Regions from separate parts of the Kitasatospora sp. NPDC041917 genome, predicted to be linked through region 2. Evidence: predicted binding sites of a transcription regulator. Region 2 holds the regulator's gene; the other holds the start of a gene.
The links. Region 2 encodes HrcA, which represses chaperone genes, less so after heat shock. Its sites were predicted from a motif close to TTNGCACTCNGNNNNNCNGAGTGCNAA; they were not measured.
Positions count from the first base shown of each region.

Region 1: the regulator HrcA is predicted to act here: its motif matches at 7,500-7,526, upstream of groES (co-chaperone GroES).

Region 1 covers NZ_JBVJBI010000010.1:140,761-155,528, reverse strand. The annotation lists gene ACZ6EM_RS15115 (alpha/beta fold hydrolase) at 1-451, shown strand, start outside; gene tsaE (tRNA (adenosine(37)-N6)-threonylcarbamoyltransferase complex ATPase subunit type 1 TsaE) at 537-1,034, shown strand; gene ACZ6EM_RS15105 (hypothetical protein) at 1,168-1,362, shown strand; gene ACZ6EM_RS15100 (hypothetical protein) at 1,404-1,970, opposite strand; gene tsaB (tRNA (adenosine(37)-N6)-threonylcarbamoyltransferase complex dimerization subunit type 1 TsaB) at 2,125-2,781, shown strand; gene rimI (ribosomal protein S18-alanine N-acetyltransferase) at 2,805-3,293, shown strand; gene tsaD (tRNA (adenosine(37)-N6)-threonylcarbamoyltransferase complex transferase subunit TsaD) at 3,286-4,377, shown strand; gene ACZ6EM_RS15080 (hypothetical protein) at 4,374-4,634, shown strand; gene ACZ6EM_RS15075 (polysaccharide deacetylase family protein) at 4,685-5,623, shown strand; gene ACZ6EM_RS15070 (THUMP-like domain-containing protein) at 5,645-6,829, opposite strand; gene ACZ6EM_RS15065 (hypothetical protein) at 6,871-7,200, opposite strand; gene groES (co-chaperone GroES) at 7,667-7,972, shown strand; gene groL (chaperonin GroEL) at 8,089-9,714, shown strand; gene ACZ6EM_RS15050 (LysR family transcriptional regulator) at 9,847-10,845, shown strand; gene ACZ6EM_RS15045 (WhiB family transcriptional regulator) at 10,945-11,271, opposite strand; gene ACZ6EM_RS15040 (response regulator transcription factor) at 11,834-12,445, shown strand; gene shbA (RNA polymerase sigma factor ShbA) at 12,943-13,500, shown strand; gene guaB (IMP dehydrogenase) at 13,795-14,768, shown strand, end outside.
Region 2 covers NZ_JBVJBI010000006.1:108,989-123,756, reverse strand. The annotation lists gene ACZ6EM_RS09365 (ribonuclease Z) at 1-178, opposite strand, end outside; gene ACZ6EM_RS09360 (histidine triad nucleotide-binding protein) at 185-538, opposite strand; gene ACZ6EM_RS09355 (RDD family protein) at 591-1,352, opposite strand; gene ACZ6EM_RS09350 (S41 family peptidase) at 1,467-4,730, opposite strand; gene ACZ6EM_RS09345 (16S rRNA (uracil(1498)-N(3))-methyltransferase) at 4,862-5,611, opposite strand; gene dnaJ (molecular chaperone DnaJ) at 5,687-6,826, opposite strand; gene hrcA (heat-inducible transcriptional repressor HrcA) at 6,902-7,936, opposite strand; gene htpX (zinc metalloprotease HtpX) at 8,226-9,146, shown strand; gene pspAB (PspA-associated protein PspAB) at 9,179-9,763, shown strand; gene ACZ6EM_RS09320 (DUF3097 domain-containing protein) at 9,795-10,622, shown strand; gene ACZ6EM_RS09315 (Uma2 family endonuclease) at 10,629-11,186, opposite strand; gene hemW (radical SAM family heme chaperone HemW) at 11,227-12,456, opposite strand; gene ACZ6EM_RS09305 (AMP-dependent synthetase/ligase) at 12,514-14,436, opposite strand; gene ACZ6EM_RS09300 (ABC transporter ATP-binding protein) at 14,743-14,768, shown strand, end outside.

The DNA of each region.
Region 1 (14,768 bases), on a different contig from region 2:
GGGCTCGGACGTGGCCGCCGTGTTCTACCGGAGGTTCTCCTTCGGCGGCCGGGACGTCGACCCCGGTGTGGTGCGCTTCGCCGAGCAGCTGCTGGACGCCACCCCGATCGACGTGGTCGCCGAGTTCTACCCGGTGTTCGGCGCGCACGAGAAGTACGAGGCGCTGGCCGCCCTGCGGGGCCTGCCCGCGCTGGTGCTGGCCGGGACGAAGGACCTGCTGACGCCCTCGACGCACAGCGAGGCGATGGCCGCGCGGCTGCCCGGCGCCGAACTGGTCCTGGCCGAGGGCGCCGGGCACCTGGTGATGCTGGAACGCCCGGAGCTGGTGGACCACGAGCTGGCGCGGCTGCTGCGCCGGGCCGCCGGCTTCGCCGGGGCGGCGCCGCTGCCCGCGGCCGTCCTCGACCTGGCCCGGGAGCGGGTCGCGGAAGGCGTCGTCGACCCCGTGTGAGCCCCGGCGGCGCGCGGATGTGGCACGGTAGCGGTGGCGGCCGGTGGTCGGTGCGCCGGTACGGACCGAAGGGCAAGACACGCGCATGGGCTCGCACGCCACTCTCACCGTCCCCACCCCGGAGCGGATGGGCCGGCTCGGCCGGGAGCTGGCCGCGCTGCTGCGGCCGGGTGACCTGGTGCTGCTCTCCGGGGAGCTGGGCGCGGGGAAGACCACGCTGACCCGGGGCCTGGGGGAGGGCCTGCAGGTCCGCGGGGCGGTGACCTCACCGACCTTTGTGATCGCCCGGGTGCACCCCTCGCTGGTCGGCGGCCCGGCGCTGGTGCACGTGGACGCGTACCGGCTGGGCGGGGACCTGGACGAGATGGAGGACCTCGACCTGGACGTCTCGCTGCCCGAGTCGGTGGTCGTGGTGGAGTGGGGCGAGGGCAAGGTCGAGCGGCTGTCCGAGGACCGGCTGGAGGTCCGGATCGAGCGCGCCATCGGCGGCACGGCGGACGGGGACGACCAGGACCCGCGCCGGGTGGTGCTGACCGGGATCGGCCCGCGCTGGGCGGACGCGGCGCTGGCGGACCTCGGATAGCCGACGGGCGCCGACGGGGTGCCGACGTCCCGCCGACATCTTGCCGACAGGCTGTCGGCAAGATGTTGCGGGCGGGGTGCCGGGCGTGGTGGGATGGGTGCTGCGGTTAGGTCTGCCTAACTAGGGAGGCGCCATGTCGAGCACCACCCCCGCCCCGAAGCGCGCGGTCCCCGCCGCCGGGGCCGGAGAACCGGCCCGTCGCGCTCCGGGAGAGCCGATGCGGGCGCTGCTGGCCGCCTGCGCGGCCGCCGAGGCGGTGTCCACCCCGCCCGAACCGCGGCCCCGACAGGACGAACGGCCCGAGGCGCGGGCGCCCCGGGCCGCGTGAGGCCGGTCCTTCCGGGCCCGGGCCGTTCCGGGCCGTCCGGGTCAGGCGATCACGACCACCTTGGTGTCCTTGGGCGCGAAGTCCCAGAGCAGCTGCCCCTCGGCGCGTCCGCTGCGGATGCCGCCGGTCTTGGCGCTCGGGTCGGTGGTCGGCGTCGCGCCGTCCACCGCCGCGCTGAAGCCGAACACCACGCCGTTCTGCTGCGCGAAGCGCACCACGTGCTCGATCTGCTTGCCGTCCGTCCCGGTGGTGGTCTGGGTGCGGCTGTACACGGCGTAGCTGCCCGGGGCCGGCTCGACCGAGCCCGGGGTGACCGGGAAGGCGGCCGCGACCTGCGGAGTCTTCTTCGGGTCGACCAGCCAGACGAAGTGGCTGCCGACCGAGTAGACCACGCGGATGCCGGTGCCCGAGGTGGTCGGCAGCGCGGGGACGGTCGGGGCGGCCGAGGCGGTCGGCGCCGCGGCGGTCGCGGTGCCGGTCGCCGTGGTGGTGGCCGTGGGCCTGGGGCCGCCGGCCCGGTCCTGGGCGCCGTTGGCCTGGAAGGCCAGCAGGCTCACCACCGCCAGGGCCCCCAGGGTCAACCCCGTGACCACCACTCCAGGACCCATCTTCGCCACGTTGCCGCTCCCGCCGCCGTCCCTTTACGTACGGCCCCATCGTGCCAGGTTCATCCGCGCGGGTCGCAGCGCCTCGGATGTGTGTTCCCGGCTGGTACACCTTGCCGATCGGCCGGTCGGCCCAACGCGGTCTAACCTTGACCCCGTGCTGCTGCTCGCGTTCGACACCGCTACCCCCGCCGTCACCGCCGCCGTCCACGACGGCACGGCCGTCCTCGCCGAGACCCACCAGGTCGACGCCAGGCGCCACGGCGAACTGTTGCTGCCCGCGATCGACGGGGTGCTGCGGGCCGCGGGGGTGGACAAGCACCGGCTGACCGGCATCGCGGTCGGCGTCGGCCCCGGCCCGTACACCGGCCTGCGGGTCGGCCTGGTGACCGCCGCCGCGCTCGGCCACGCGCTCGGGCTGCCGGTGCACGGCGTCTGCACCCTGGACGCGATCGCCTTCCAGGCCCGCGCCGAGGGCCTGGCCGGGCAGCCGTTCACCGTCGCCACCGACGCGCGCCGCAAGGAGGTCTACTGGGCCTCGTACGACGCCGAGGGCCGCCGCACCGAGGGCCCCGGCGTGGACCGCCCGGCCGAGCTGACCCCGCAGGAACGCTCCGTCGGCGCCGGCGCGCTGCTCTACCCCGACGCCTTCCCGGGCGGGCACGGCCCCGAGCACGTCTCGGCCGGCGCCCTGGCCGGGTTCGCCGCCGCCGAGCTGGCCGCCGGGCGCGAGCTGCTGCCGAACCACCCGCTGTACCTGCGCCGCCCGGACGCCCAGGTCCCGGCCGGCTACAAGGCGGTGCTCCCGGCGTGAACCACGGCACCACCCTGCGCCCGATGCGCTGGTGGGACATCGCGCCGGTGCTGGAGCTGGAGCTGCGGCTCTTCCCCGAGGACGCCTGGTCCGCCGGGATGTTCTGGTCCGAACTGGCCGAGTCCCACCCCGGCGGCACCCGCCACTACACCGTCGCGGCCGCCCCGGACGGCACGATCGTCGGCTACGCCGGCCTGATGGCGATCGCCGGTGAGGGCGACGTCCAGACCATCGCCGTCGACGCGCGCCACCAGGGCGCCGGCCTCGGCGCGGCGCTGCTCACCGACCTGATCCGGGAGGCCGCCCGGCGCGAGTGCGCCGAGCTGCTGCTGGAGGTGCGGGTGGACAACCCGCGCGCCCAACGGCTGTACGAGCGCCACGGCTTCGAACCGGTGGGCATCCGGCGCGGCTACTACCAGCCCGCCAACGTCGACGCGCTGGTGATGCGCCTCGACTCCCCGAGCACTGACAGCACTGACCCGAAGGACATTGAGGACACCCGCCATGGCTGACGAACCGCTCGTCCTCGGCATCGAGACCTCCTGCGACGAGACCGGCGTCGGCATCGTGCGCGGCACCACGCTGCTGGCCGACGCGGTCGCCTCCAGCGTCAACGACCACGCCCGCTTCGGCGGCGTCGTCCCGGAGATCGCCAGCCGCGCGCACCTGGAGGCGATGGTCCCGACCATCCAGCGCGCCCTGGACACCGCCGGGATCAAGGCGAGCGACCTGGACGGCATCGCCGTCACCGCGGGCCCCGGCCTGGCCGGCGCGCTGCTGGTCGGCGTCAGCGCCGCGAAGGCGTACGCCTGGGCGCTGGACAAGCCGCTGTACGGGGTCAACCACCTCGCCTCGCACATCTGCGTCGACCAGCTGGAGCACGGCCGGCTGCCCTCGCCGACGATGGCCCTGCTGGTCTCCGGCGGGCACTCCTCGCTGCTGCTCAGCGAGGACATCACCAGCGACGTCCGCCCGCTCGGCGCGACCATCGACGACGCGGCCGGCGAGGCCTTCGACAAGGTCGCCCGGGTGCTCGGCCTCGGCTTCCCCGGCGGCCCGATCGTCGACCGCACGGCCCGCGAGGGCGACCCGAAGGCGATCGCCTTCCCGCGCGGCCTGACCGGCAAGAACGACCCGGAGTACGACTTCTCCTTCTCCGGCCTGAAGACCGCCGTCGCCCGCTGGGTGGAGGCCAGGCGCCGGGCCGGCGAGGAGGTGCCGATCGCCGACGTGGCGGCGTCCTTCCAGGAGGCGGTCACCGACGTGCTCACCCGCAAGGCCGTCAAGGCGTGCAAGGACAGCGGCGTCGACCACCTGATGATCGGCGGCGGCGTGGCGGCCAACTCGCGGCTGCGCGAGATGGCCCAGCAGCGCTGCGACCGGGCCGGCATCCGGCTGCGGGTGCCCCGGCCGGGCCTGTGCACCGACAACGGCGCGATGGTCGCGGCGCTCGGCGCCGAGATGGTGTGGCGCGACCGCACGCCGTCCGCCTTCGACCTGTCCGCCGACTCCTCGCTGCCGGTGACCGAGGTCCACGTGCCCCACACCGACGTCCACGGCCAGGCCTACGACGCCCTCGGCGGTGGCGCGGCATGACCGTCGCCGCGATGTGGGAGGCCCGGGCCGCCGACGGGTGCGGGCCCGAACTCGCCGCCTGGGCACGGGAGTCGGCGCTGCCCCGGCTTCGCGGCTCGGCCGGGCTGGAGCGCCTCGAACTGCTCACCGCCCCGGGCGGGCGGGTGCTGCTGATCACCTGGTGGAACGGCGAGCCGGTGCCCGTCGCCGACCCGCCGGCCGAGCTGCTCGGCCGCCCGGTGCACCGCTGGTCCTTCACCAGCGAGCACCTGGAGTAGCCCCGTACCGGGAACCGCGGGACCGGCCGTTACCGTGCATAGCTGAGAGAATGCTGGACGGGAACCGGGAGCGCGCAGCGGTGATCAGGAACGGGCGGAGCAGGACCAGGACGTACGCGGCGGGGGCGGTGGCCCTGCTGGCCCTCGCCACCGGGTGCGGCGACAACGGGGGCGGCGGCAGCGCCGCCCCGGCCGCCGCGACCACGCCGGCCGCGCCCCGGCCCTCCGGCGCCGCGCCGGCCGCGGCCGCGACCACCGCCGCCGCGGCCGGCGCCCCGGCGGGAGCGGGCGCGGCGGCCTGGGCCAAGTGGAACCTCTCCCCGCTCGCCCCCGCCCCGGCGCCGCCCGCCGACAAGCCGATAAAGCTCGAACGGACCGGCCCCGTCCCGGTGTTCAGCGACGTGAAAACGAGCGACAAGGTCGTCTTCATCACCATCGACGACGGGGCCGAGAAGGACCCGAAGTTCGTCGAGATGCTCACCGACCTCAAGGTGCCGATATCGATGTTCCTGACCCGGGACATCGTCAAGAACGACTACGCCTACTTCAAGCCGCTCCAGGCCCTGGGCAACCACGTCCAGAACCACACCGTGGACCACCCGGTGATGAGCAGGATCCCGGCGGAGAAGCAGAAGTCCGAGATCTGCGACGCGCAGTCCGCGCTCACCCAGCAGTACGGCGCCGCCCCGCTGCTGTTCCGCCCGCCGTTCGGCGACGGCGCCAACACCCCGACGCTCAACACCTCCGTCCAGCAGTGCGGCCCGCGCGCGATGGTGCTCTGGCGCGAGTCGATGCAGATCCACGACATGCAGTACCAGGCGGGGGACAAGCAGCTGAAGCCCGGCGACATAATCCTGGCGCACTTCCGCGGCCCCAAGGAGCTGAAGGGCGCCACGATGACCCAGATGTTCGGCGACCTGCTGGCCCGGATACAGGAGCAGGGCTTCTCGGTGGCGCGGCTGGAGGACTACATCCAGCCACCCGCGTGACCGACGCCGCGGGTCGACCCCCTAGGACGCCGCGACCGGCTGTCCCAGCATCATCAGCGGCCCGTTGTCGGTGCGGCTGAGGATCACCGTGACACTGTTCGGCCCGGAGGGCTTGAGCTGGCGGCGCAGCTCCTCCGGGGTGATCGCCATCCCGCGCTTCTTGATCACCACCGTGCCGACCGCCCGCTCGCGCAGCAGCGCCTTCAGCTTCTTGATGTGGAACGGCAGCACGTCGGTGAGCTCGAAGGCGTGCGCGTACGGGGTGGCGACCAGCTCGTCCGAGGTCAGGTAGGCGATCTTCGGGTCGATCAGCCGGCCGCCCACCCGCCCGGCCACCTCGGCCACCAGGTGGGCCCGGATCACCGCGCCGTCCGGCTCGTACAGGTACCGCCCGACCGGGCCGGCCGGCGGGTCGGGCAGGTCGCCGCCGGTCAGGCTGGCGCCCTGCGGCAGCAGGGTGGCGCGGTGCGGGCTCGCGGCCCTGGTGCCGAACCAGAGCACCGCCTCCTTGACGTCACCGTGGTCGGAGACCCACTCGGCCTCGGCGTCCCGGGGCACGGCCTCGTGCGGGATGCCCGGCGCGACCTTCAGCGCGCCGATCGGGGTCCGCCGGCCGGCCTCGATCGCCCAGGAGAGCGGTGGGGCGTACGCCTCCGGGTCGAACACCCGGCCGCGCGAGGTGCGCCGGGCCGGGTCGGTGAACACCGCGTCGTAGCCGGTGACGTCCACCTCGGCGACGTCCGCGCAGCGCACCTCGACCAGCTCGGACAGGCCCAGGGCGGCGGCGTTGGCCGCGGTGGCGGCGCAGGCCGCCGGGTCCTTGTCGACGGCCAGCACCTCGATGCCCGCCCGGGCCAGCGCCAGCACGTCCCCGCCGATGCCGCAGCACAGGTCCGCCAGCCGTCGGACGCCCAGCGCGGCGAACCGCTGCGCCCGCCACTCGGCCACGCTGCGCCGGGTGGACTGCTCGACCCCGTTGGGCGTGAAGTACATCAGGTCGGCGTCCGCCCCGAACTTCGCCCGCGCCCGCTGCCGCAGCCGCGCCTGCCCGAAGGCCGCCGAGACCAGCTCCGCCGGATGCTCCCGGCGCAGGCGGGTCGCCAGCGCCAGCTCCTCCTCGGGGGTGAACTCGCGCAACTCGGCGAGCAGGGCCTGGCCCTCGGGCGTCAGCAGCGGCTGGAGGTTCTCGGTGTCCACGGGGGCCATTCTCGCCGCTCGGCCGGTCGGTGACCGCAGTGGTGCGGCGGTCACCGGCCGATGACGGGGATGCCGGAGGCGAGCCGGCCCACGAGCACGCCCAGCGGTGCTGCGGCCACCGCGGCGTACGGCGTGATCCGGTAGCCGAGCCGTCGGGTGCCCCGGAAGGTCAGGGTCAGCAGCACGAGCAGGACCACGACGCCGAAGACGTCCAGGGCCACGGTCCCGGGGCCGTACAGGGCGAGCAGCTTCAGCACGTTGAGCACGAGCGATCCGAGGAACACCGCGACGGCGGTCACCGCGAGCACCACCGCGGCGAGCACCAGGTCCGCCGCCCAGTGGATCCGCGGCGGCTCGGACGGGGCGGCCGGTCGGCTCACCGGAGCGCCCCCGGGAGGAGCGGCAGCGCGGGCGGGGCGTCCTTCGCGCCGGAGGGGTCGACGCGTACCGGGGTGTCGGTCATGGCAGGAGTCTGCCCGAGGGAGTGCCGCCCGTACAGGTGAACGGCAGTACGGCCCCCAGCAGGGGCGGCGCCGGCGCGGCGAGGGCGGCGTCCCTGGGCCGGGACGGGCCGGGACGCACCGGGATCGAGGTCATGGCAGGAGTCTGCGGGGGCCGGGCCGGGGCGCACATGAGTGCGGCTGCTCATCCGCGGAACCGGGGCCCCCAGGGCGCGTCGTTGGCACTCTGGTTGACTGAGTGCTAACACGGCCCTATGGTCGTCCTTGGCACTCTCCACCGGGAGAGTGCTAACGCGACGACGTGTGTCTGACCCCCGCGACGGCAGGCCCGCAGGATCGCCCTACCCGTTAGAAAACCCCGTAATCTCCGAAGGGGAGCTCGGACGTGACCACCAGCAGCAAGGTTGCCATCAAGCCGCTCGAGGACCGCATTGTGGTCCAGCCGCTCGACGCCGAGACCACCACGGCCTCCGGCCTGGTTATCCCGGACACCGCCAAGGAGAAGCCCCAGGAGGGCGTCGTTCTGGCCGTCGGCCCGGGCCGCTTCGAGGACGGCCAGCGTCTGCCGCTCGACGTCGCCGTGGGTGACATCGTCCTGTACTCGAAGTACGGCGGCACCGAGGTGAAGTACCAGGGCGAGGAGTACCTGGTGCTCTCCGCCCGCGACGTCCTCGCGATCATCGAGAAGTAAGACGTTCCGACCCGCCCCGGATCCGTGTCCCAAGTGACAGGGGCCCGGGGCGTGGTTGTTGGTTCACGTAGTTCGGCGGCCGGTGGGCCGGCCGCAGCCCCGAGGGAATAGGGAACATGGCGAAGATCCTGCAGTTCGACGAGGACGCCCGCCGCTCGCTGGAGCGCGGTGTCAACAAGCTGGCCGACACCGTCAAGGTGACCATCGGCCCCAAGGGCCGCAACGTCGTCATCGACAAGAAGTTCGGCGCCCCGACCATCACCAACGACGGTGTCACCATCGCCCGCGAGGTCGAGCTGGACGACCCGTACGAGAACCTTGGCGCGCAGCTCGTCAAGGAGGTCGCCACCAAGACCAACGACGTCGCGGGTGACGGCACCACCACCGCCACCGTGCTGGCCCAGGCCCTGGTCAACGAGGGTCTGCGCAACGTCGCCGCCGGTGCCGGCCCGGCCGCCCTGAAGAAGGGCATCGACAAGGCCGTCGCCGCCGTCTCCGAGCACCTGCTCTCGATCGCCCGCGAGATCGAGGGCAAGGACGACGTCGCCGCCGTCGCGTCCCTCTCCGCCCAGGACACCCAGGTCGGCGAGCTGATCGCCGAGGCGATCGACAAGGTCGGCAAGGACGGTGTCATCACCGTCGAGGAGTCGAACACCTTCGGCGTGGAGCTGGACTTCACCGAGGGCATGCAGTTCGACAAGGGCTACCTGTCGCCGTACTTCGTCACCGACGCGGAGCGGCAGGAGGCGGTCCTGGAGGACCCGTACATCCTGATCAACCAGGGCAAGATCTCCTCCATCCAGGAGCTGCTGCCGCTGCTGGAGAAGATCCTCCAGGGCGGTGCCTCCAAGCCGCTGCTGATCATCGCCGAGGACGTCGACGGCGAGGCGCTGTCGACCCTGGTGGTCAACAAGATCCGCGGCACCTTCAACGCCGTCGCCGTCAAGGCCCCGGGCTTCGGCGACCGCCGCAAGGCGATCCTCGGCGACCTGGCCGTCCTGACCGGCGGCACGGTCATCTCCGAGGAGGTCGGCCTCAAGCTCGACCAGGTCGGCCTGGACGTGCTAGGCACCGCCCGCCGCGTGACCATCACCAAGGACGAGACCACCGTCGTCGACGGCGCCGGTGACTCCGAGGCCGTGGCCGGCCGCGTCGCCCAGATCAAGGGCGAGATCGCCGCGACCGACTCCGACTGGGACCGCGAGAAGCTGCAGGAGCGCCTGGCCAAGCTGGCCGGCGGCGTCTGCGTCATCAAGGTCGGCGCCGCCACCGAGGTGGAGCTGAAGGAGCGCAAGCACCGCCTGGAGGACGCCATCTCGGCGACCCGTGCCGCGGTCGAGGAGGGCATCGTCGCCGGCGGTGGCGCCTCCCTGGTCCACGCCGCCAAGGTGCTGGACGGTGGCCTGGGCCTGTCGGGCGACGAGGCGACCGGTGTCGCGGTCGTCCGCAAGGCGCTGCACGAGCCGCTGCGCTGGATCGCCCAGAACGCCGGCCTGGAGGGCTACGTCATCACCTCCAAGGTCTCCGAGCTGGAGGCCGGCCAGGGCTACAACGCCGCCACCGGCGAGTACGGCGACCTGGTGAAGGCCGGCGTCATCGACCCGGTCAAGGTCACCCGCTCCGCCCTGGAGAACGCCGCCTCGATCGCCTCCCTGCTTCTCACCACCGAGACCCTCGTGGTGGAGAAGAAGGAGGAGGAGGCCGACAACGGTCACGGCCACGGCCACGGCCACTCGCACTGAGGCTCCGACGCCTGACCGGAGGCCCGGTCCGCGCCCCGCGAGGGGTGGCGGGCCGGGCCTCCGGCGTTCACCTTCACTGTTCAACTATCAGTAGAATTTTGCAGAATGCAAAGATTGCCTTATAACTGAGGCATGATCGAGGCCCGCCATCTGCGCGTCCTGCGTGCCGTCGCCCGCACCGGCTCCTTCTCCGCCGCCGCCCGCGAGCTGGGGTGTACGCAGCCCGCCATCAGCCAGCAGATGAAGGCGCTGGAGAAGTCGGTGGACACCCCGCTGGTGGTCCGCTCGGGCCGCGGGATGCAGCTCAGCGAGGCCGGCCGGGTCCTGCTCAAGCATGCCACCGGAATCCTGGCCGGGCTCTCGGCCGCCGAGGAGGAGGTGGCCGCGATCGCCGGGCTGCGGGCCGGGCGGGTGCGGCTGGTCTCCTTCCCGACCGCGAGCTCCACCCTGGTGCCGCCCGCGGTCGCCCGCCTGCGGGACGGCCATCCGGGGGTGCGCGTGTCGCTGGTCGAGGCGGAGCCGCCGGAGTCGCTGGCGATGCTGCGCGGCGGCGAGTGCGAGATCGCGCTGGCCTTCCGCTACCCGCAGTCCGGCGGCGCCGTCGCGCTCCCGGCGCCGGCCCACGGCACGCCGCGCGAGGCCCGGGCCGAGGCCAATCTGGAGGCGCAGCAGCTGACCGCGGGGTCCGACTGGTCCGATCTGGTGGTCACCCCGCTGCTGGACGACCCGCTGGTGGGCCTGCTGCCCGCCGGCCACGGGCTGGCGGGGCGGGGCGGCGCGGTCGGGCTGGCCGAGCTGGCGGGGGAGCAGTGGATCGCCGGCTGCCCGCAGTGCCGGGGGCACCTGGTGGAGCTGTGCGCCGGGGCGGGCTTCGAGCCGCGGATCGACTTCGCGACGGACGACTACCCGGCGGTGGTCGGCCTGGTGGCGGCCGGGCTGGGGGTGGCGGTGCTGCCCCGGCTGGCGCTCCGGTCGGTGCGTCCTGACGGCGTGTCGACGGTGCCGGTGCACACGGCCTCCGGGGCGCCCGCGGTGCGCCAGGTGGTCGCGCTGACCCTGCCGGACCTGGCGGAGGTGCCGGCCGTGGCGCTGATGCTGGAGCGGCTGGCGGGGGCGGCCGCCGATCGCTGACGGTGGGTGACGGGACCGCGGGGGTCCGGCACGTAGGGTGAGCCAGAAGGCTGAAGCGCCGCGAAGGAACGTTTCTTCACGGCGCTCACGGAGTCGGGTCTAGCGCTGGGCGACCGCCGGCGGGGCCAGCGGGACCTCGATCAGTCGGTGCCGCGAGCGCCCCAGCATCTCCTCGCGCTCGTCCTCGGTCATCCCGCCCCAGACGCCGTACGGCTCACGGACCGCCAGCGCGTGCGCCGCGCACTCGGCGATCACCGGGCAGCGCATGCAGACCTCCTTGGCGCTGGCCTCGCGCGAACTGCGCGCGGCCCCGCGCTCGCCCTCGGGGTGGAAGAAGAGCGAGCTGTCCACGCCACGGCAGGCTGCGGAGAGCTGCCAGTCCCAGAGGTCCGCGTTGGGACCGGGGAGGCGGGAGAAATCTGCCATGGCTCATTCCCTTCAGAGGCTGTCGGCCGTCGGCCGGGCGTTCGGCGGGGCTGCTGCCGAGCGGTGCGGCGGGGCTTCGATGCACTGGTGTGGACACCTGGAAATATGACTTAAGGCAACTCCATGGACAAGTCACCCACACACTGGCACAACAGTCAATGACCATACGAAAGCTATAAAAACGGGCATAGTGGGCAAGGGCTCCGCCGGGCGCGGGCGTGGCAATCGGGTGGCCGACGGGCGCGCGACGTGCCGAATCGGTGTGCGGGTCGTACGCCCACCGCGCGCGAGCTGCGCAAAAGTGCGGCGTGTGCACCGCGATGCGGCTGATCGGTAATGGGTTGGCCACGTACAGTGGTGGAGATGGCCCCGAAGGCCGTAACTCATTCGAGTGACGGTCGTTGGAAGTGCGGAGGCGGTTAGCGGGCGCCGGACGTCGGGAACGATCGCGGGCAGGTTGGGGCGATCAGGACGGAGTCTGTCGCCGATCGGCCGTGTCGGAGAGGTTCGTACCAGCCAGGAGGCTCAACGTGACGCGGATCAGCTGCGGAGGACGACGGTCATGACTTCCGTTCTCGTTTGCGACGATTCCCCGCTCGCCCGCGAGGCGCTTCGCCGCGCGGTCGCGACCGTACCCGGTGTGGACCGGGTCACCACCGCGACGAACGGGGAGGAGGTCCTCCGCCGCTGGGTGGCCGACCGCTCCGATCTCGTTCTGATGGACGTCCGGATGCCCGGCCTCGGCGGGGTCGAGACGGTCCGGCGGCTGCTGTCCGCCGACCCCGGCGCGCGGATCATCATGCTCACCGTCGCCGAGGACCTCGACGGCGTCGCGCTCGCGGTGGCCGCCGGCGCCCGCGGGTACCTGCACAAGGACGCCTCGCGCGCCGAGCTGCGGGCCACCGTCACCCAGGCCCTCGCCGACCCGACCTGGCGGCTCGCCCCGCGCCGGCTGCGCAGCCCCGACATGGGCGCGGCACCGACGCTGACGGCGCGTGAGATCCAGGTGCTGGAGGGCATGAGCCACGGCCGCAGCAACGCCGAGATCGGCCGTGAACTGTTCCTCTCCGAGGACACCGTCAAGACCCACGCCCGACGGCTGTTCAAGAAGCTCGGGGCCTCCGACCGGGCGCACGCGGTGGCGCTGGGTTTCCGCTGGGGCCTGGTCCGCTGACCACCGGCGGCGCCGCCGGGTGCGGCGTGCCGCCGGCGGTTCCCGGAGCGGGTGCCGCACAGGCGTGTGACGTTACGGTCCCGAGGTTGCACCATGGAGGAGTGGAGCACCTCGGGGACCAGCGGACAGGCACTGCGGCGAACCACACGGCCGCAGGACACTCGGCGGACGGCGCGACGGACGGGACCACCACCGATCGCGGCGGGGCGGGAGGCGGCACGGTGCAGGAGGGGCCGGTGGTGCGGGGCACGCCCTACGGTGCCGCAGCGCATAACGTTCCGGTGCACAACTCCGGACGCGGTGCCGCGTTTTCCCGCTCGACCAGGCACCATGGACCGATGCGCGACGACGTCGCCGGTACGGCCGGCCAGGCGGACCCGGCGGAGGCCGAGCCCTCCGGTCCGGGCCGTGATCCGTCGTACGCCGACCCCGACGGTCCCGTCGGCCTGACCGGCCCGGACCGCCCGCCGGTACTCGGCACGGGCGGCTCGCCGCTGATGGGCGAACTGGTCGCGGCCGCGGTCCGCGGCGAGGGCCCGGCGATCGACGCGCTGCTCGCCTACGTCCACCCGCTGGCGCTGCGGTACTGCCGCGCCCGGCTGGTCCGGCTGCCCGGCGGGGCCCGGCACCACGTGGACGACGTCGCGCAGGAGGTCTGCGTGGCCGTGCTCTGCGCGCTGCCCCGGTACAAGGACCAGGGGCGTCCGTTCGAGGCCTTCGTGTACGGGATCGCCGCGCACAAGATCGCCGACCTCCAGCGGGCCGCGATGCGCGGACCCGGCTCGACCGTCGTGCCGCAGGACGACCTGCCCGAGGTGCCGGACGAGGCGCTCGGCCCCGAGGAGCAGGCGCTGCTGAGCAGCGACGCCGCCTGGGCGAAGGAACTCCTCTCCAACCTGCCGGCCCGTCAGCGCGAGCTGGTGCTGCTGCGGGTGGCCGCCGGGCTGTCGGCGGAGGAGACCGGCGAGGTGCTCGGGATGTCGCCCGGCGCCGTCCGGGTCGCCCAGCACCGGGCGCTCAGCCGGCTGCGGGCCCTCGCGGAGGAGTCCTCCTGATCGGGTCCCCCGATCCGGCGGCCCGTCCCGATCCGCACTCTTTCCACCGTTTCCGGGCGGAATGAGCCACGGGGCCGGGTTGTTGTCAAGGGCACACGAGGACACATTCGCGGTGCCAGTACCATGGGGTATCGGCGCCTGGGCGGGTTGCCAAAGTTTGACGGGTGCGCTCTGGGTCCCCTTGGAGGATCCTCCCATTGCATCCGGCTTCGGCGGTCTGCGCGAGTGAGCGATGAATGCGCCCCCACCCTCGGGCGTGAGCGGATAAGGCCGGCCACGGAAGGTACCCCCCAAATGTCTTACAACGCCGCAGGCGTACCCGAGAAGTTCGCGATGCTCGGGCTCACGTACGACGACGTGCTGCTGCTGCCCGGGGCCTCCGAGGTGCTGCCGAACCAGGTGGACACCTCCTCGCGGGTCTCCCGGAACGTGCGCGTCAACATCCCGCTGCTGTCCGCGGCGATGGACAAGGTGACCGAGTCGCGCATGGCCATCGCCATGGCCCGCCAGGGCGGCGTCGGCGTGCTGCACCGCAACCTGTCGGTCGAGGACCAGGCCAACCAGGTCGACCTGGTCAAGCGCTCCGAGTCCGGCATGGTCACCGACCCGATCACGGTCGGCCCGGAGACCACCCTGGCCGAGGCCGACGCGCTGTGCGCCAAGTTCCGCATCTCCGGCGTGCCGATCGCCGACGAGGCCGGCAAGCTGCTCGGCATCGTCACCAACCGCGACATGGCCTTCGAGTCGGACCGCAGCCGCCAGGTCCGCGAGATCATGACCCCGATGCCGCTGATCACCGGCAAGGTCGGCATCTCCGGGGTGGACGCGATGGCCCTGCTGCGCCGCCACAAGATCGAGAAGCTGCCGCTGGTCGACGACGAGGGCCGGATCAAGGGCCTGATCACCGTCAAGGACTTCGTCAAGGCCGAGCAGTACCCGAACGCGGCCAAGGACGCCGAGGGCCGGCTGCTGGTCGGCGCCGCCGTCGGTGCCAGCGCCGAGGCGTTCGACCGGGCCCAGGCCCTGGTCGAGGCCGGTGCGGACTTCCTGGTGGTGGACACCTCGCACGGCCACAGCCACAACGCGCTGGCCTGGATCGCGAAGATCAAGTCGGCCGTCAGGATCGACGTGGTCGGCGGCAACGTGGCCACCCGGGACGGCGCCCAGGCGCTGATCGACGCCGGCGTGGACGGCGTCAAGGTCGGCGTCGGCCCCGGCTCCATCTGCACCACCCGCGTGGTCGCCGGCATCGGCGTCCCGCAGGTCAC
Region 2 (14,768 bases):
CGATCCGGGTGATCTGGGTGGCCGTGACCCCGGCGTGCAGCATCTGGCGCTGGGTGCCCTCGCCGGGGTCGAACAGCAGGCCCTCGCCGTCCCAGCGCAGCAGGTAGCCGTTGTGGTTGCGGTGCCGGGTGGGCACCTGGCTGGCGGTGCCGAGGACGACGAGTTCGCGCTGGGACACCTGCGGTCAGACCATGCTCTCGGTCATCTTCGCCCCGCCGAGCACGTGGACGTGCGCGTGGAAGACGGTCTGTCCGGCGCCCGCACCGGTGTTGAAGATCAGCCGGTAGTCCTCGATGCCCTCGTCCCTGGCCACCGCGCCCGCCTCGGCGAGCAGTTCGCCGGCGATCTCCGGCTCGGCGGCGGCCAGCGCGGCCGCGTTCGGGTAGTGCGCGTGCGGGACCACCAGCACGTGCACGGGCGCCTTGGGGGCGATGTCGCGGAAGGCGAGGGTGCGCTCGGTCTTGCGCACCACGGTCGCCGGGATCTCGCCCGCCACGATCTTGCAGAACAGGCAGTCGGGCTGCGGCTCGCCGGCCATGGTTCCCTCCTCGGGATCGGTACGTCGGGTGGTGGGGCCGTACGGGCGCAGCCTAGCCGAGCGGGGCGACGGCCTGCTGGTACTCCTGGAGGTGCTTCCGGCGCACCGAGCGCATGCCGACGATGTCGCCCTCGTCCGTGTCGAAGTCCTCGGTGAGGAAGGAGACCGCGAGGATGACGAAACCGATCAGCCAGCGCCTGGTGAGCCGCCAGGTGTTGGGCCGCATCACGCCCTTGCGGCGCACCACCCGCATCGCCATGACCCCCTTGCCGACGCTGAAGCCGGTCAGCCGGGCGAGCACCACCTGGTTGAGGAAGGACGCGGCCAGGCCGACGACCAGCAGCGCCACGAAGTAGGGCACCACCGGTCCGCTCTGCACGGCGTGGCCGGCCGCGTGCCCGGTCCTCGGGCGGCTCGCGGCGTTGGCGGCGACGAAGCCGAGGCCGATCGCGAACAGCCAGTCCAGCACGATCGCCAGGAACCGCCGGCCGCCGCCCGCCTCCTTGGGGCAGGGCGGCAGCGCCCGCCGCGGCTGCTCGCTCCGCGGGTAGGGGTCCGGGTACGGCTGCGGGTACGCCTGCGGGGCGTGTCCCTGCGGCGGGTACGGCTGTGCCGGCGGCTGCTGGTACGGCTGTGCCGGCGGGTACGGCTGCGGCGCGGCGTACCCCTGCGGCGGGTACGGCTGCGGCGGGTACGGCTGCGGCGGGTACGGCTGTGCCGGCGGCTGCTGGTACGGCTGCGCCGACGGATGGGGCTGCGGCTGCTGTGCGTAAGGATTCTGGCCGTACTGCGGCGGCGGGTAGCCCTGCGCCATGTGGTTCCCCCGTGAGCTGTGGATCAAGAAACAGCCCCGCATCCTACCCACGCCCCCGCACCCCGGAGCGGGAAGCCGGCCGGTACGGCCTCCCGCTCCGGGGGCGGAGCCCCGCTACCGCCAGGGCAGCGGCGGCGCCGTACGGGCCGGGGTCTCGGCGAGCCGCTCCAGGGCGAGCCGGACGCCCTCGGCCAGCTGGGGGTCCTCGCCGGCCGCCCAGTGGTGCGGGGCGAACGGCACCTCGACGTCCGGGTCGACGCCGTGGTTCTCCAGACCCCAGCCGTAGTTCTCCAGCCAGAGCGCGTACTTGGGCTGGGTGACCAGGGTGCCGTCGACCAGCCGGTAGCGGCTGTCGATGCCGATCACCCCGCCCCAGGTGCGGGTGCCGACCACCGGGCCGATGCCGAGCGCCTGGACGGCGGCGTTGACCACGTCGCCGTCCGAGCCGGTGAACTCGTCGGCGAGCGCGACCACCGGACCGCGCGGGGCGTCCGCCGGGTAGGGCACCGGGTGGTCGGTGTCCCGGATGACGTCCCAGCCGATGATCCGGCGGGCCAGCTTCTCGATCACCAGCTGCGAGGTGTGGCCGCCCCGGTTCCCCCGGACGTCGACGACCAGGCCCTCCCTGGCCATCTCGCTGCTCAGGTCGCGGTGCAGCTGGGCCCAGCCGGCCGTCTGCATGTCGGGCAGGTGCAGGTAGCCCAGCCGCCCGCCGGACAGCTCGCGCACCGCGGCCCGCCGCCCGGCCACCCAGTCGTGGTAGCGCAGCGCCTCCTCGTCGGCGAGCGGGACGACCACCGGGTGGCGCCGGTCGGTGCCGTCCTTCCCGGCCACGGTCAGCTCGACCGGCTGGCCCGCCGTGCCGGCCAGCAGCGGGGCCGGGCCGGTGACCGGGTCCACCGGGCGGCCGTTGACGGCCAGCACAGCGTCGCCCGGGCGGACCGCCGCGCCGGGCGCGGCCAGCGGCGAGCGGGCCCTGGGGTCGGAGGACTCCCCGGGCAGGATCCGGGCGATCCGCCACTGCTCGCCGTCCCGGACCAGGTCGGCGCCGAGCAGGCCCTGGCGCCGGGCGGGCTCGGTGTACCGGCCGTAGGGCATCACGTAGGCGTGCGAGGTGCCCAGTTCGCCGTGCACCTCCCAGAGCAGGTCGACCAGTTCGTCGTGCGAGCCGACCCGCTCGACCAGCGGCCGGTAGCGCTCCAGCACCCCGTCCCAGTCGACGCCGGAGAGGTCGGGGCGCCAGAAGTTGTCCCGCATCAGCCGGCCATTCTCGGCGTACATCTGCCGCCACTCGGCGGCCGGGTCGACGGTCACCCGCAGCCGGGCGAGGTCGACGGTGGTCTCCTCGTCGTCGCCGCCCTTGTGGTCGGCCGGGACGACCCGCAGCTCGCCCTCGTCCAGCACGGCCGCCCGGGTGCCGTCCGCGCTGACCGAGAAGTCGTCCAGGCCGTGCACCAGCTGCTCGACCCGGCGCTTCCTCAGGTCGAAGCGCTCCAGCACCGGGCGGGGCCGGTCGTCGTCCAACGAGGCGGCCTCGTCGCCGAGTTCGCCCATCAGCGGGGCCCTGGTCCAGAGCACGCCGTCCTTGGCGGCGGCCAGGTCCTCGAAGCGGCCGCCCTCGACCGGGAAGGGGACGATCCGGTCGGCGATGCCGTCCAGGTCCACCCTGGTCACCGGCGCGGCGTCGGCCGCCGCCTCCTCACCGTCCGCCTTCCGGGCCTTCGGCTCGTCCTCCTCCCCGCCGAGCGGGCGCCCGGCCCGCTGCGGCCCGAACGGGGAGGGCGTGTCGGCGGCCAGCGTGACCAGGTAGGGGCGGCAGCCGTTCGGGAAGGACAGGTCGAAGACGTGCGCGTCGTAGACCGGGTCGAAGTTGCGCACCGACAGGAAGGCCAGGTAGCGCCCGTCCGCGGTGAAGGAGGGCGAGGTGTCCACGAAGCGCGGCTGGGTGACCTCGCCGACCGTCCGGGTGGCCAGGTTGGCCAGCACGATCTGGCGCAGCGAGTGGGGGCCCATCCCGCGCACCGGGCGCGACCAGGCCAGCCAGGCCGAATCCGGGCTGAAGGCCGGCCCGCCGGCCTCTCCGTCGGCGCTGCGGTCCAGCTCGTGCACGGCGCCGTCGGCCAGCGAGACCAGCAGCACCCGGCCGTCGTGCACGCCGAGCGCGGCCTGCTTGCCGTCCGGCGAGACCACCAGCGAGTTGACCCGGCCGAGCTGCCCGGCGGCCAGCCGGCGGCGCTCGGCGCCGTGCAGGTCGGGGGCGAACTCCAGGGCGTCCTCGCCCTCGGCGTCGGACACCCACAGCACGCCCTGGGTGCCGTCCTCGCCCGGCACCACCCGGACCAGCCGCCCGCGCACGCCCGGGGTCTCGTCCAGCACCCGCGCCGGGCCCTCGCGGTGGGTCAGCCAGTGCACGCTGCCGCGCACCACCACGGCGCTGCCCCGGCCGGTGCGGTCGGGGGCGACGGAGTCCAGCCAGTGCGCGGCGGGCACCGGGCGGGGGCGGCGCCCGGCCCGCGGACCGGCGAGGCGGACCTCCAGCCGGCGCGGCTCGGCGCCGTCCAGGTCGTCCAGCAGCCAGAGGTCGCCGGCCCGGTGGAGGACCACCCGGGTGCCGTCGGTGGTGGCGCCGCGGGCGTAGAAGCCGTCCGGGTCGGCGGTGTGGCGGCGCAGGTCGGTGCCGTCCGGGCCGCTGGACCACAGCTCGCCGACGCCCTCGTGGTCGGACAGGAAGGCGATCCGGCCGCCCCGCCCGCCCGGCCCGGCCACCCACAGCGGGGAGTCCAGCTGCCCGTCCAGCTCCGCGTGGACGCGGACGAACTCGTCCCGGCCCAGCCACAGCTTGCCGGCCCGCCCGCCCCGGTACCGCTTCCACCAGGCCGGGTCGCGACCGTTGACGCTGCTCAGCAGCACCCGGTCCCCGCCCGGCTCGAAGGCGAGCCCGCCGACCGGCCCGTACGGCAGCCGCTGCGGCTCGCCGCCGTCCAGCGGCACGGCGTGCGCCCAGGTGCGGCGGAAACTGGCCTCGCCCGCGGCGGTGGCGGCGATCGGGCGGCCGTCGGCGGTCCAGCCGAGCACCCGGGTCTGGTGGCTGCCCCAGTGGGTGAGCCGGCGCGCCGGGCCGCCGTCCACCGGCACCACGTGCACCTCGGGCGCGCCGTCCCGGGTGGAGGTGAAGGCGAGGTGCCGCCCGTCCGGGGAGAACCTCGGGTGGTGGACCGGCAGGTGGTCCGCCGTCAGCCGCCAGGCCCGGCCGCCGTCCAGCGGGGCGAGCCAGAGGTCGTCCTCGGCGACGAAGGCGACCAGGTCGCCGTGCAGGTGGGGATGGCGCAGGTAGGCGCCCGCCGAGCTGTTCGAGGAGGTGCTCAGAGAGTCCGTCACCCGGCCAGCCTAAGCAGGTGCGCGTACGATCCGCGCCGTTTTTCCCAGACTTCCGGCGCCGCCCGCGGAGGGCTGTTACGCCCTCCCGGGAACCACCCCGCAGGCCGCCCCGACCGCCTGCACGGCCGCCGTCACGACCAGCGGCCGGTGCGCCCGAGCAGCAGCGCGCCGGCGGCCACCCCGGCGGTCGAGGTGCGCAGCACCGAGGAGCCCAGCCGGTACGGCTTGGCGCCCGCCTCGGCGAAGGCGGCCAGCTCCTCCGGGGAGACCCCGCCCTCGGGGCCGACCACCAGCACGATGTCCCCGCCCTCCGGCAGCCCGGCGTGCGCCAGCGGCTCGGCGCCCTCCTCGTGCAGCACGGCGGCGAACGCGGCCTGCGCCAGCACCGGCGCCAGCTGCCGGGTGGTCATCGGCTCGCGGACCTCGGGGAAGCGCAGCCGGCGGGACTGCTTGCCCGCCTCCCGGGCGGTGGCCCGCCACTTGGCGAGCGCCTTGGCGCCGCGCTCGCCCTTCCACTGGGTGATGCAGCGCGAGGCGGACCACGGGACCACCACGTCCACGCCGACCTCGGTCATCGTCTCCACGGCCAGCTCGCCGCGGTCGCCCTTGGGCAGCGCCTGGACGACCACGATCCGCGGCGCGGGCTCCGGCTCCCGGCGCACGGCGGCGACCGTCACGTCGATCGCGTCCTTGCCGAGCACCTCGGCGACCGTGCCGTCCACCCCGAGTCCCAGCCCGTCGGCCAGGGTGACCGCCTCGCCCCGCTCCAGCCGCTTCACCGCGGCCGCGTGCCGCCCCTCCGGGCCGTCCAGACGCACCACGGCCCCGGGCACGGCGGCGGCGATCCGCTCGGTCTCGACGACGAAGACGGGCGCGGTCATGACGGGGGAACCTCCAGGAGTGGGACGGGAACACGGAAGGGGTGCCGGGATCCCCCGGCACCCCTCCGCGGACGACTACCGGCCGTTGAAGGCGTCCTTCAGGCGGGAGAACAGGCCCTGCTGGCCCGGCGCGAACTGGCCGGACGGCTGCTCCTCGCCGCGCAGCACCGCGAGGCGGCGCAGCAGCTCCTCCTGCTCGGCGTCGAGCTTGGTGGGCGTCTTCACCTCGACGTGCACTATCAGGTCGCCCCGGCCGCCGCCGCGCAGGTGGGTGATGCCCCGGCCGTGCAGCGGGATCGACTGGCCGGACTGGGTGCCGGGCCGGATGTCGACCTCCTCCAGGCCGTCCAGGGTCTGCAGCGGCACCCGGGTGCCGAGCGAGGCCGCCGTCATCGGGATGGTGACGGTGCAGTGCAGGTCGTCCCCGCGCCGCTGGAAGATGGCGTGGGTGGTCTCGGCGATCTCGACGTACAGGTCGCCGGCCGGGCCGCCGCCGGGGCCGACCTCGCCCTCGCCGGCCAGCTGGATCCGGGTGCCGTTGTCGACCCCGGCCGGGATCTTGACGGTCAGGGTGCGGCGGGCGCGCACGCGGCCGTCGCCGGCGCACTCCGGGCACGGGGTCGGCACGACGGTGCCGAAGCCCTGGCACTGCGGGCAGGGGCGGGAGGTCATGACCTGGCCCAGGAAGGACCGGGTGACCTGGGAGACCTCGCCCTTGCCGCGGCACATGTCACAGGTCTGCGCCGAGGTGCCGGGGGCCGCGCCCTCGCCGCTGCAGGTGGTGCAGGTGACGGCGGTGTCGACCTGGAGTTCCTTGGTGGTGCCGAACGCGGCCTCCTCCAGGGTGATCTCCAGCCGGATCATGGCGTCCTGGCCGCGGCGGGTGCGCGAGCGCGGGCCGCGCTGGCCGGCCGCGGCGCCGAAGAAGGCGTCCATGATGTCGGAGAAGCCGAAGCCCGCCGCGCCGGCGCCGAAGCCGCCGGCACCGCCGCCGCCCGGGGACAGCGGGTCCCCGCCGAGGTCGTAGACCTGACGCTTCTGCGGGTCGGAGAGCACCTCGTAGGCGGCGTTGATCTCCTTGAACCGCTCCTGCGTCTTCGGGTCCGGGTTGACGTCCGGGTGCAGTTCGCGTGCCAGGCGCCGGAACGCCTTCTTGATCTCGTCCTGCCCCGCATCCCGTCGGACGCCGAGTACCGCGTAGTAGTCCGTGGCCACCAAATGCTCCGCTTGTTCCGCCTGTAGTAGTGCTGCGACTGGACGCCACCGTTGAAATTCTAACGGTGGCCCTTGCTAGGACTCGGCCAGGATCTGGCCCACGTACCGCGCCACCGCTCGCACCGCCCCCATTGTGCCGGGGTAGTCCATCCGGGTCGGACCGATCACACCCAGTTTCGCCACGCTCTCGTCGCCCGAACCGTAGCCGACCGAAACGATCGAGGTGGAATTCAGCCCTTCATAGGCGTTCTCCCGCCCGATCCGGACCGTCATCGCGGCGTCCGCGGTCTCACCCAGGAGGCGGAGCAGGATGACCTGCTCCTCCAGGGCCTCCAGCACCGGCTGGATGGTGAGCGGGAAGTCGTGCCCGAAGCGGGTCAGGTTGGCCGTGCCGGCCAGCATGATCCGCTCCTCGTTCTGCTCGGCGAGCGTCTCGAACAGGGTCGCCAGGACCGTGCTGACCGTCGGCCGGTCGGCCTGTTCGAACAGCGCCGGCAGCTCCTCCAGCAGCCCCGGGACCTCCGGGAGGCGTCGGCCGGCGGCTCTCGCGTTGATCCGGGCCCGCAGGTCCGCCAGCACCGTCTCGCCGACCGAGCCCGGGCAGTCGACCATCCGCTGCTCGACCCGGCCGGTGTTGGTGATCAGTACCAGCATCACCTTGGCCGGGGCCAGCGCCACCAGCTCGATGTGCCGGACGGTGGAGCGCGTCAGCGAGGGGTACTGCACCACCGCGACCTGCCGGGTCAGCTGGGCGAGCAGCCGCACGGTGCGGGCGACCACGTCGTCCAGGTCGACCGCGCCGTCCAGGAAGTGCCGGATGGCCCGGCGCTCGGGGGCGCTCATCGGCTTGATCTCGGCGAGCTTGTCGACGAAGAGGCGGTACCCCTTGTCGGTCGGGATACGGCCGGCGCTGGTGTGCGGCTGGTGGATGTAGCCCTCCTCCTCCAGCGCCGCCATGTCGTTGCGGACGGTCGCCGGCGAGACCCCGAGGTTGTGCCGTTCCACCAGGGCCTTGGAGCCGACCGGCTCCTCGGTGCCCACGTAGTCCTGCACGATCGCGCGGAGTACGGCGAGCTTGCGTTCGTCCAGCTGGCGGACCTCACCGGCCATGGGGCACGCACCTCCGTCTTCGCACGTTGTCCGACTGTGTCCCTCGCTGCTGCGGGCCGCTCCGGGAGGCCCCCGGTCTTGGCACTCTGAACCTACGAGTGCCAGAACCGTACCTGCCAGTGTAAGGCCCGGGTCCCGCGGCAGGAACGGCCCGAGGGGCGTGATCCTCCCCGCAGTTCCGGACACGGCCCGCGGGGCCCCGGCGGTTCGATCCTCCCGGCACCGGGGTGGTGCCGGGAGGCCGTCCGGGTGGCAGCATCGAAAGCGACGGCGAACGGAGGAGCAAGCGATGTCGAGCTCGGGCCAGCACACCCGTTTCGCGCCCGACCGCGGCCTGACCGGCCGCATGGTCGCGACGATGTTCGTGATCGGGTTGCTGTACGTCGGTTTCACCGGCCTGCTGATCGCGCTGCTGCGCGGCGCCTGGCCACTGATCGTCCTGATCTCCGGCGGGCTGTTCGTGGCCCAGTTCTGGTTCAGCGACAAGATCACCGAACGGGCGATGGGCGCCCACCAGGTGTCCCCGGAACAGTTCCCCCAACTCCACGGCACCGTCGACCGGCTCTGCGCCCTGGCCGACATGCCCAAACCGCGGGTGGCGGTCGCCGACAACGACATGCCGAACGCCTTCGCCACCGGCCGCAACCCGCAGAACGCGGTGATCTGCGTGACCACCGGGCTGCTGCGCCGGCTGGAACCGGAGGAACTGGAGGGAGTCCTCGCGCACGAGCTGTCGCACGTCGCCCACCGGGACGTCGCGGTGATGACGATCGCCGGGTTCCTCGGCGTCCTCGCCGGGGCGATGACCCGGATCGCCGTGTACGGCGGTTTCATGGGCGGCGGGCGCAACAACAACGACCAGAACGCCGCCATCCTGGCGCTGATCATCCCGCTGGTGTCGATCGTCGTCTACGCGATCAGCTTCCTGCTCACCCGGCTGCTCTCCCGCTACCGCGAACTGGCCGCCGACCGGGCCGCCGCCCAGCTCACCGGCCGGCCCAGCGCCCTGGCCTCGGCGCTCACCAAGGTGACCGGGCAGATCGCGGCCATCCCCAGCAAGGACCTGCGCCAGGCGCAGCCGTACAACGCCTTCTACTTCGCCCCCGCGCTGAGCGCCCGGGAGGCCGCCTCGCAGCTGTTCTCCACCCACCCCAGCCTGGAGAAGCGGCTGGAGCAGTTGGCGAGGATCTCCGAGCAGCTCGGCCGCTGAACCCGCCGAGCCCCTGACGCGAAAGGACCGCCGTGGGAATCCTGGACACCCTGTTCGGCCGCACCAAGCCCGTCAAGCCCGACCTCGACCAGCTGTTCGGCGTGCCGTCCGCCGCGCTCACCCTGGAGGCCGGGGCCGGGTTCACCCCCACCGGGCTCGGCTCGGTCTGCTTCGCGGCCGTCGAGGGTGCGGCCTTCGTCCAGGTCGAGCAGCAGGTCCGGGCCCTGCTGGACGCCGACACCGAGCGCGGCGGCGTCCCGGTGGAGGCCTCCAAGGACGACTACGGCTACTCCTGGCTGCTCGCCCGGCACCGGCCCGAGGAGCTGCCGGAGCTGGTCAACGACCTGCACGCGGTCAACAGCGAGCTGGAGGCGAACGGCTTCGGGCCGCAGCTGCTCTGCTCGCTGGTCGGCTTCCGCGATCCGCAGGGGCGGTCGCTGGCCCTGGTCTACCTCTACAAGCGCGGGACGTTCTACCCCTTCGCCCCGATGCCCGGCGGCGGGGAGAAGCGCAACAGCCCACTGGAGCTACAGGTCAACGCGATGCTGGGGAACGACCTGCGGCTGGAGAAGGACCTGAGCCGCTGGTTCCCGGTCTGGGGCGCGCCGGGCCTCTGACACACCGTCCGCCGTCCCTATGATCACCCGTATGCGCAGCCGCCAGTACGGACCCGACCTGACCCCGCCGTGGAAGAAGCAGCAGCCCGCCCCGGAGGTGCCCGCCGAGCGGGACCTGGTGGTCGAGGAGACGGCGACCGGCTTCTGCGGGGCGGTGGTGCGCTGCGAGAAGACCGCCGAGGGGTTCACCGTCACCCTGGAGGACCGGTTCGGCAAGCACCGGGTGTTCCCGCTGGTGCCGCGCGGCTTCCTGCTGGAGGGCCGGGCCGTCACCCTGGTCCGCCCGGCCGGCCCGGCTCCCGCCCGGACGCCGGGCCGCACCGCCTCCGGCTCCGTCGCCGTCCCGAACGCCCGCGCCCGGGTCGCCCGCGAGTCCCGGATCTACGTCGAGGGCCGGCACGACGCCGAGCTGGTCGAGCGGGTCTGGGGCGACGACCTGCGGATCGAGGGCGTCGTCGTCGAGTACCTGCGCGGCATCGACGACCTGCCCGCGATCGTCGCCGACTTCGCCCCCGGCCCCGGCCGCCGCCTCGGCGTCCTGGTCGACCACCTGCTGCCGGGGACGAAGGAGCACCGCATCGCCGCCCAGGTCACCGGCGACTCGGTGCTGGTCGCCGGCCACCCCTACATCGACATCTGGCAGGCCGTGAAGCCCTCCAGCGTGGGCATCCCCGGCTGGCCCGCCGTCCCGCGGGGCGAGGACTGGAAGGAGGGCACCTGCCGCCGCCTCGGCTGGCCGGTGGACACCCCGGCGGCCTGGAAGCACATCCTGTCGAAGGTGAACAGCTACAGGGACCTTGAGCCCGAACTGCTGGGCCGGGTGGAGGAGCTGATCGACTTCACGGCCCTGCCGGAGTGAGGCCGGTCAGACGTATTTCTGAAAGTCCGTGGTGTCCAGATTGATTTCAAGCAGCTCGATGGGGACGGGCTCGCCGAACTTACTGGTCCGCTCGGACATGTACCTCGGGAGACCGGAGCCGGGCTCCTGACCCAACTCGGTCAGCAGCACACACACTCCCTTGATCGGGTCGACGATCAGATACGCGGGGACAGTGCCCTCGGCATAGAGCTCCCGCTTGGTCCGGTAGTCGCGGTCGACACTGGTCTTCGACACCACCTCGACCACCAGGGAGACCGCCGGCGACGGCAGTAGCCGTCCGTGCTCCTCGACCGCCCCGCGTTCGAAGACGACCAGGTCGGGCTGAGGTTCGCTGGCCTGGCCGGGGATCCCCAGGTCCTGCGTGGTGAGAGGGCGCCACCGACCGTACGGAATCTGGTGCTGAATCGCCAGGACGATGAGGTTGTGGACCATGTCAGGCCCGGCCATCATCACGATTTCCCCCCTGATGAGCTCGGCCTTGACGCCTTCCGGCACCTCCAGGTTCTCGAAGATCCCGGTCATCCGATCATCGATGGCGGTCATGGCGCTCTCCCTCCGACGGCTGACACCACGTTAACGACAATCAGTCCACCAGGTCACGTACCACCGCGTCGGCCAACAGCCGTCCCTGCAAGGTCAGTGCGGCGCGGCCCTGCTCGTAGGGACCGGCGGCGAGGAGGCCGTCGGCGAGGTGCCGGTCCGCCGCCTTGCGGCCGGTGTCGGTGAGCAGGTCGAGGGGGATGCCGTCGACCAGGCGCAGCTCCAGGAGGATGCGCTCGACGCGGCGGTCCTCCTCGGCCAGCACCTCGCGGGCCAGCGCCGGGGTGCGCTGCTCGGCGAGGGCCTGGGCGTAGGCGGCGGGGTGCTTGGCGTTCCACCAGCGGACGCCGCCGACGTGGCTGTGGGCGCCGGGGCCGGCGCCCCACCAGTCGGCGCCGGTCCAGTACAGCTCGTTGTGGCGGCAGCGGCCCTCGGGGGCGGTGGCCCAGTTGGAGACCTCGTACCAGGAGTAGCCGGCGGCGGCGAGCGCCTCCTCGGCGATCAGGTAGCGGTCGGCGTGCACGTCGTCGTCGATCATCGGCAGTTCGCCGCGCTTGACCCGGGCGGCGAGCCGGGTGCCCTCCTCGACGATCAACGAGTACGCGGAGACGTGGTCGGGCCCGGCGCCGATGGCGGCGTCCAGGGAGGCCCGCCAGTCGTCGTCGGACTCGCCGGGGGTGCCGTAGATGAGGTCGAGGTTGACGTGCTCGAAGCCGGCCGCGCGGGCCTCGGCCACGCAGGCCTCGGGGCGGCCCGGGGTGTGGTGGCGGTCGAGCAGCTTCAGGACGTGCGGGCGGGCGCTCTGCATGCCGAAGGAGAGCCGGTTGTAGCCGCCCTCCCGCAGTTCGGCCAGGTACGCCGGGTCGACCGACTCCGGGTTGGCCTCGGTGGTGACCTCGGCGTCCTCGGCGAGCCCGAACTCCTCGCGGATCGCGGCGAGCATCTTCACCAGGTCGCGGGCGGGCAGCAGGGTCGGGGTGCCGCCGCCGAGGAAGACGGTCCGCACCGGGAGGTCCGTGTCCCCCAGCACCTTCCGGGCGAGGCGGATCTCGGCGACCACGTTGTCCGCGTACGTGTCCTGCGAGGCGACCGCCCCGGAGGAGCGCAGCTCGGTGGCGGTGTAGGTGTTGAAGTCGCAGTAGCCGCAGCGGCTGGCGCAGTACGGGACGTGCAGGTAGAAGCCGAACGGCCGGTCGCCCAGCCCGTCGAGGGCGTGCGCGGGCAGGGAACCGTCGGACGGCACCGGATCGCCGTCGGGGAGTGCGGAGGGCATGAGCCCATTGTCCCGTACGGCGCACCCGTTCGGGTGAGCCGTACGGGGCGGGGCGGCTCAGGCCTCGTTGGCGCCCGCGTACATGGCCGCCACGGCGTCCGCGTAGGTCCGCTCGACCACCGGGCGCTTGATCTTCAGGCTCGGGGTGAGCTCGCCGTGCTCGATGTCCAGGTCGCGCGGCAGCAGGTGGAACTTCTTGATCGTCTGCCAGCGCTGGAGGTCGGCGTTGACCCGCTTGACGAAGCCCTCGATCAGCTGGTGCACGGCCGGCTCGGCGGCCAGTTCGGCGTAGCTCTTGCCGGCCAGGCCGCGCTCGGCGGCCCACGGCAGGAGGACCGCCTCGTCCAGGCCGATCAGCGCGGTGCAGAAGTTGCGGCCGTTGCCGATCACCAGGATGTTGCTGACGAACGGGCAGACCGCCTTGAACTTGCCCTCGACCTCGCTGGGCGCCACGTACTTGCCGCCGGAGGTCTTGAACAGGTCCTTCTTGCGGTCGGTGATCCGCAGGAAGCCGTCCGGGGTGAGCTCGCCGATGTCCTCGGTGTGGAACCAGCCGTCCGACTCCAGCACCTCGGCGGTCTTCTCCGGCAGGTTGTGGTAGCCGCGCATGACGCCCGGGCCGCGCAGCAGGATCTCGCCGTCCTCGGCGATCCGCACCTCGGTGCCGGGCAGCGGGCGGCCCACCGTGCCGATCCGCACGTCCTCCGCGCGGTTGACGCAGGAGCCGGCGCTGGTCTCGCTCAGGCCGTAGCCCTCCAGGATCGGCACGCCGGCGCCGATGAAGAAGTAGCCGATCTCCGGGGCGAGCGCGGCGCTGCCGGAGACCGCACCGCGCAGCCGGCCGCCGAAGGCCGCCCGGATCTTCGCGTACACCAGCTTGTCGGCGAGCGCGTGCTGCGCCCGCAGGCCCAGCGGGGCCGTCTCGGTGCCGGTGGCCACCCGGCTCTCCTGGACCGCCCGGGCGTGCTCGCGGGCGACCTTGGCCGCCCACAGGAAGATCTTGTACTTGGCGCCGCCCTCGGCCCGGGCCTTGCCCGCGATGCCGTTGTAGACCTTCTCGAAGATGCGCGGGGCCGAGGCCATGATGGTCGGCCGGATCACCGGCAGGTTGTGGATGATCCGGTCCACCCGGCCGTCCACCGCCATCACATGCCCGGTGGCGATCTGCCCGGAGATCAGCGTCTTGCCGAACACGTGCGACAGCGGCAGCCACATGAACTGCACGTCGTCGGGGCCCAGCAGTCCGCTGGCCTCCTGCGCCCGGCCCTCGTACGCCCAGCAGTCGTGCACCAGGCGCACGCCCTTGGGGCGGCCGGTGGTGCCGGAGGTGTAGATGAGGGTGGCCAGCTGCTCCTTGTCGAGCCCGTCGACGGCCTTCTCCACCGCGTCCGGGTGCTCCGCCAGGTACCGGGCGCCGCGCTCCTCCAGCTCCGCGAGGGTGAGCAGCTCCAGGCCGGCGCTCTCGGGGGCCTCGGCGGGCGCGTCGAAGAGGATCACGGTGCGCAGCTCGGGCAGCTGGTCGAGCTGCTCGACGGCCTTGGCCAGCTGGGCCGCGTTCTCGGCGAACAGCGCCCGGGAACCGGAGTCGGAGAGGATGAACGCCGTCTCGTCCGCGTTGGTGCTCGGGTAGACGGTGGTGATCGCGGCGCCCGCGCACATGGCGCCGAGGTCGGCGACGATCCATTCCAGCCGGGTCGAGGAGGCCAGGGCCACCCGGTCCTCGGGGTGGATGCCGAGTGCCATCAGGCCGGCGGCCACGGCCTTGACCCGGGTCGCGGTCTGCGCCCAGGTGAGCGAACGCCACTGCTCGGCGCCGGGCGCGCCGTCGGCGGCCTGCTCGTCCACGGGCGAGGGGTAGCGGTAGGCCTCGGCGTTCGGGGTCAGGGCGACCCGCTCCAGGAACAGGTGGGCGACGGAGGCCGGACGCCCGGCGACGAGGTCGGACCTGCCGGAGCCGATCAGGGACTGCGCGGAACTCAACGAGGACCTCCGGGGGCGGGTGGCCGTCTGGATTGTCGCGGCGTCCGTGGGGGCGGTCGCCGGGCCCCGGTTCACCTGAACGGTACCGGTCAGTAACAAAGGGGCAATCAGCAGCCTAGGGGGAAACCGGTCATTCCGTAAGAGGGCAGCGCCCGACGGCACGCCCCCGCGCCACCGGTGCCGGACCCGTCCGTTCGGCAAAGGCCCGGCAAACCTCCGGCTCCCGCACGCCGAATGACCTGTACGACGCTACAGAACACGGAGAATTGGGGTGCGAACCCGACCGGCGACGACAAGAGTGTGCTAGTGCTGATCAGATTGCTGAGGGCGTA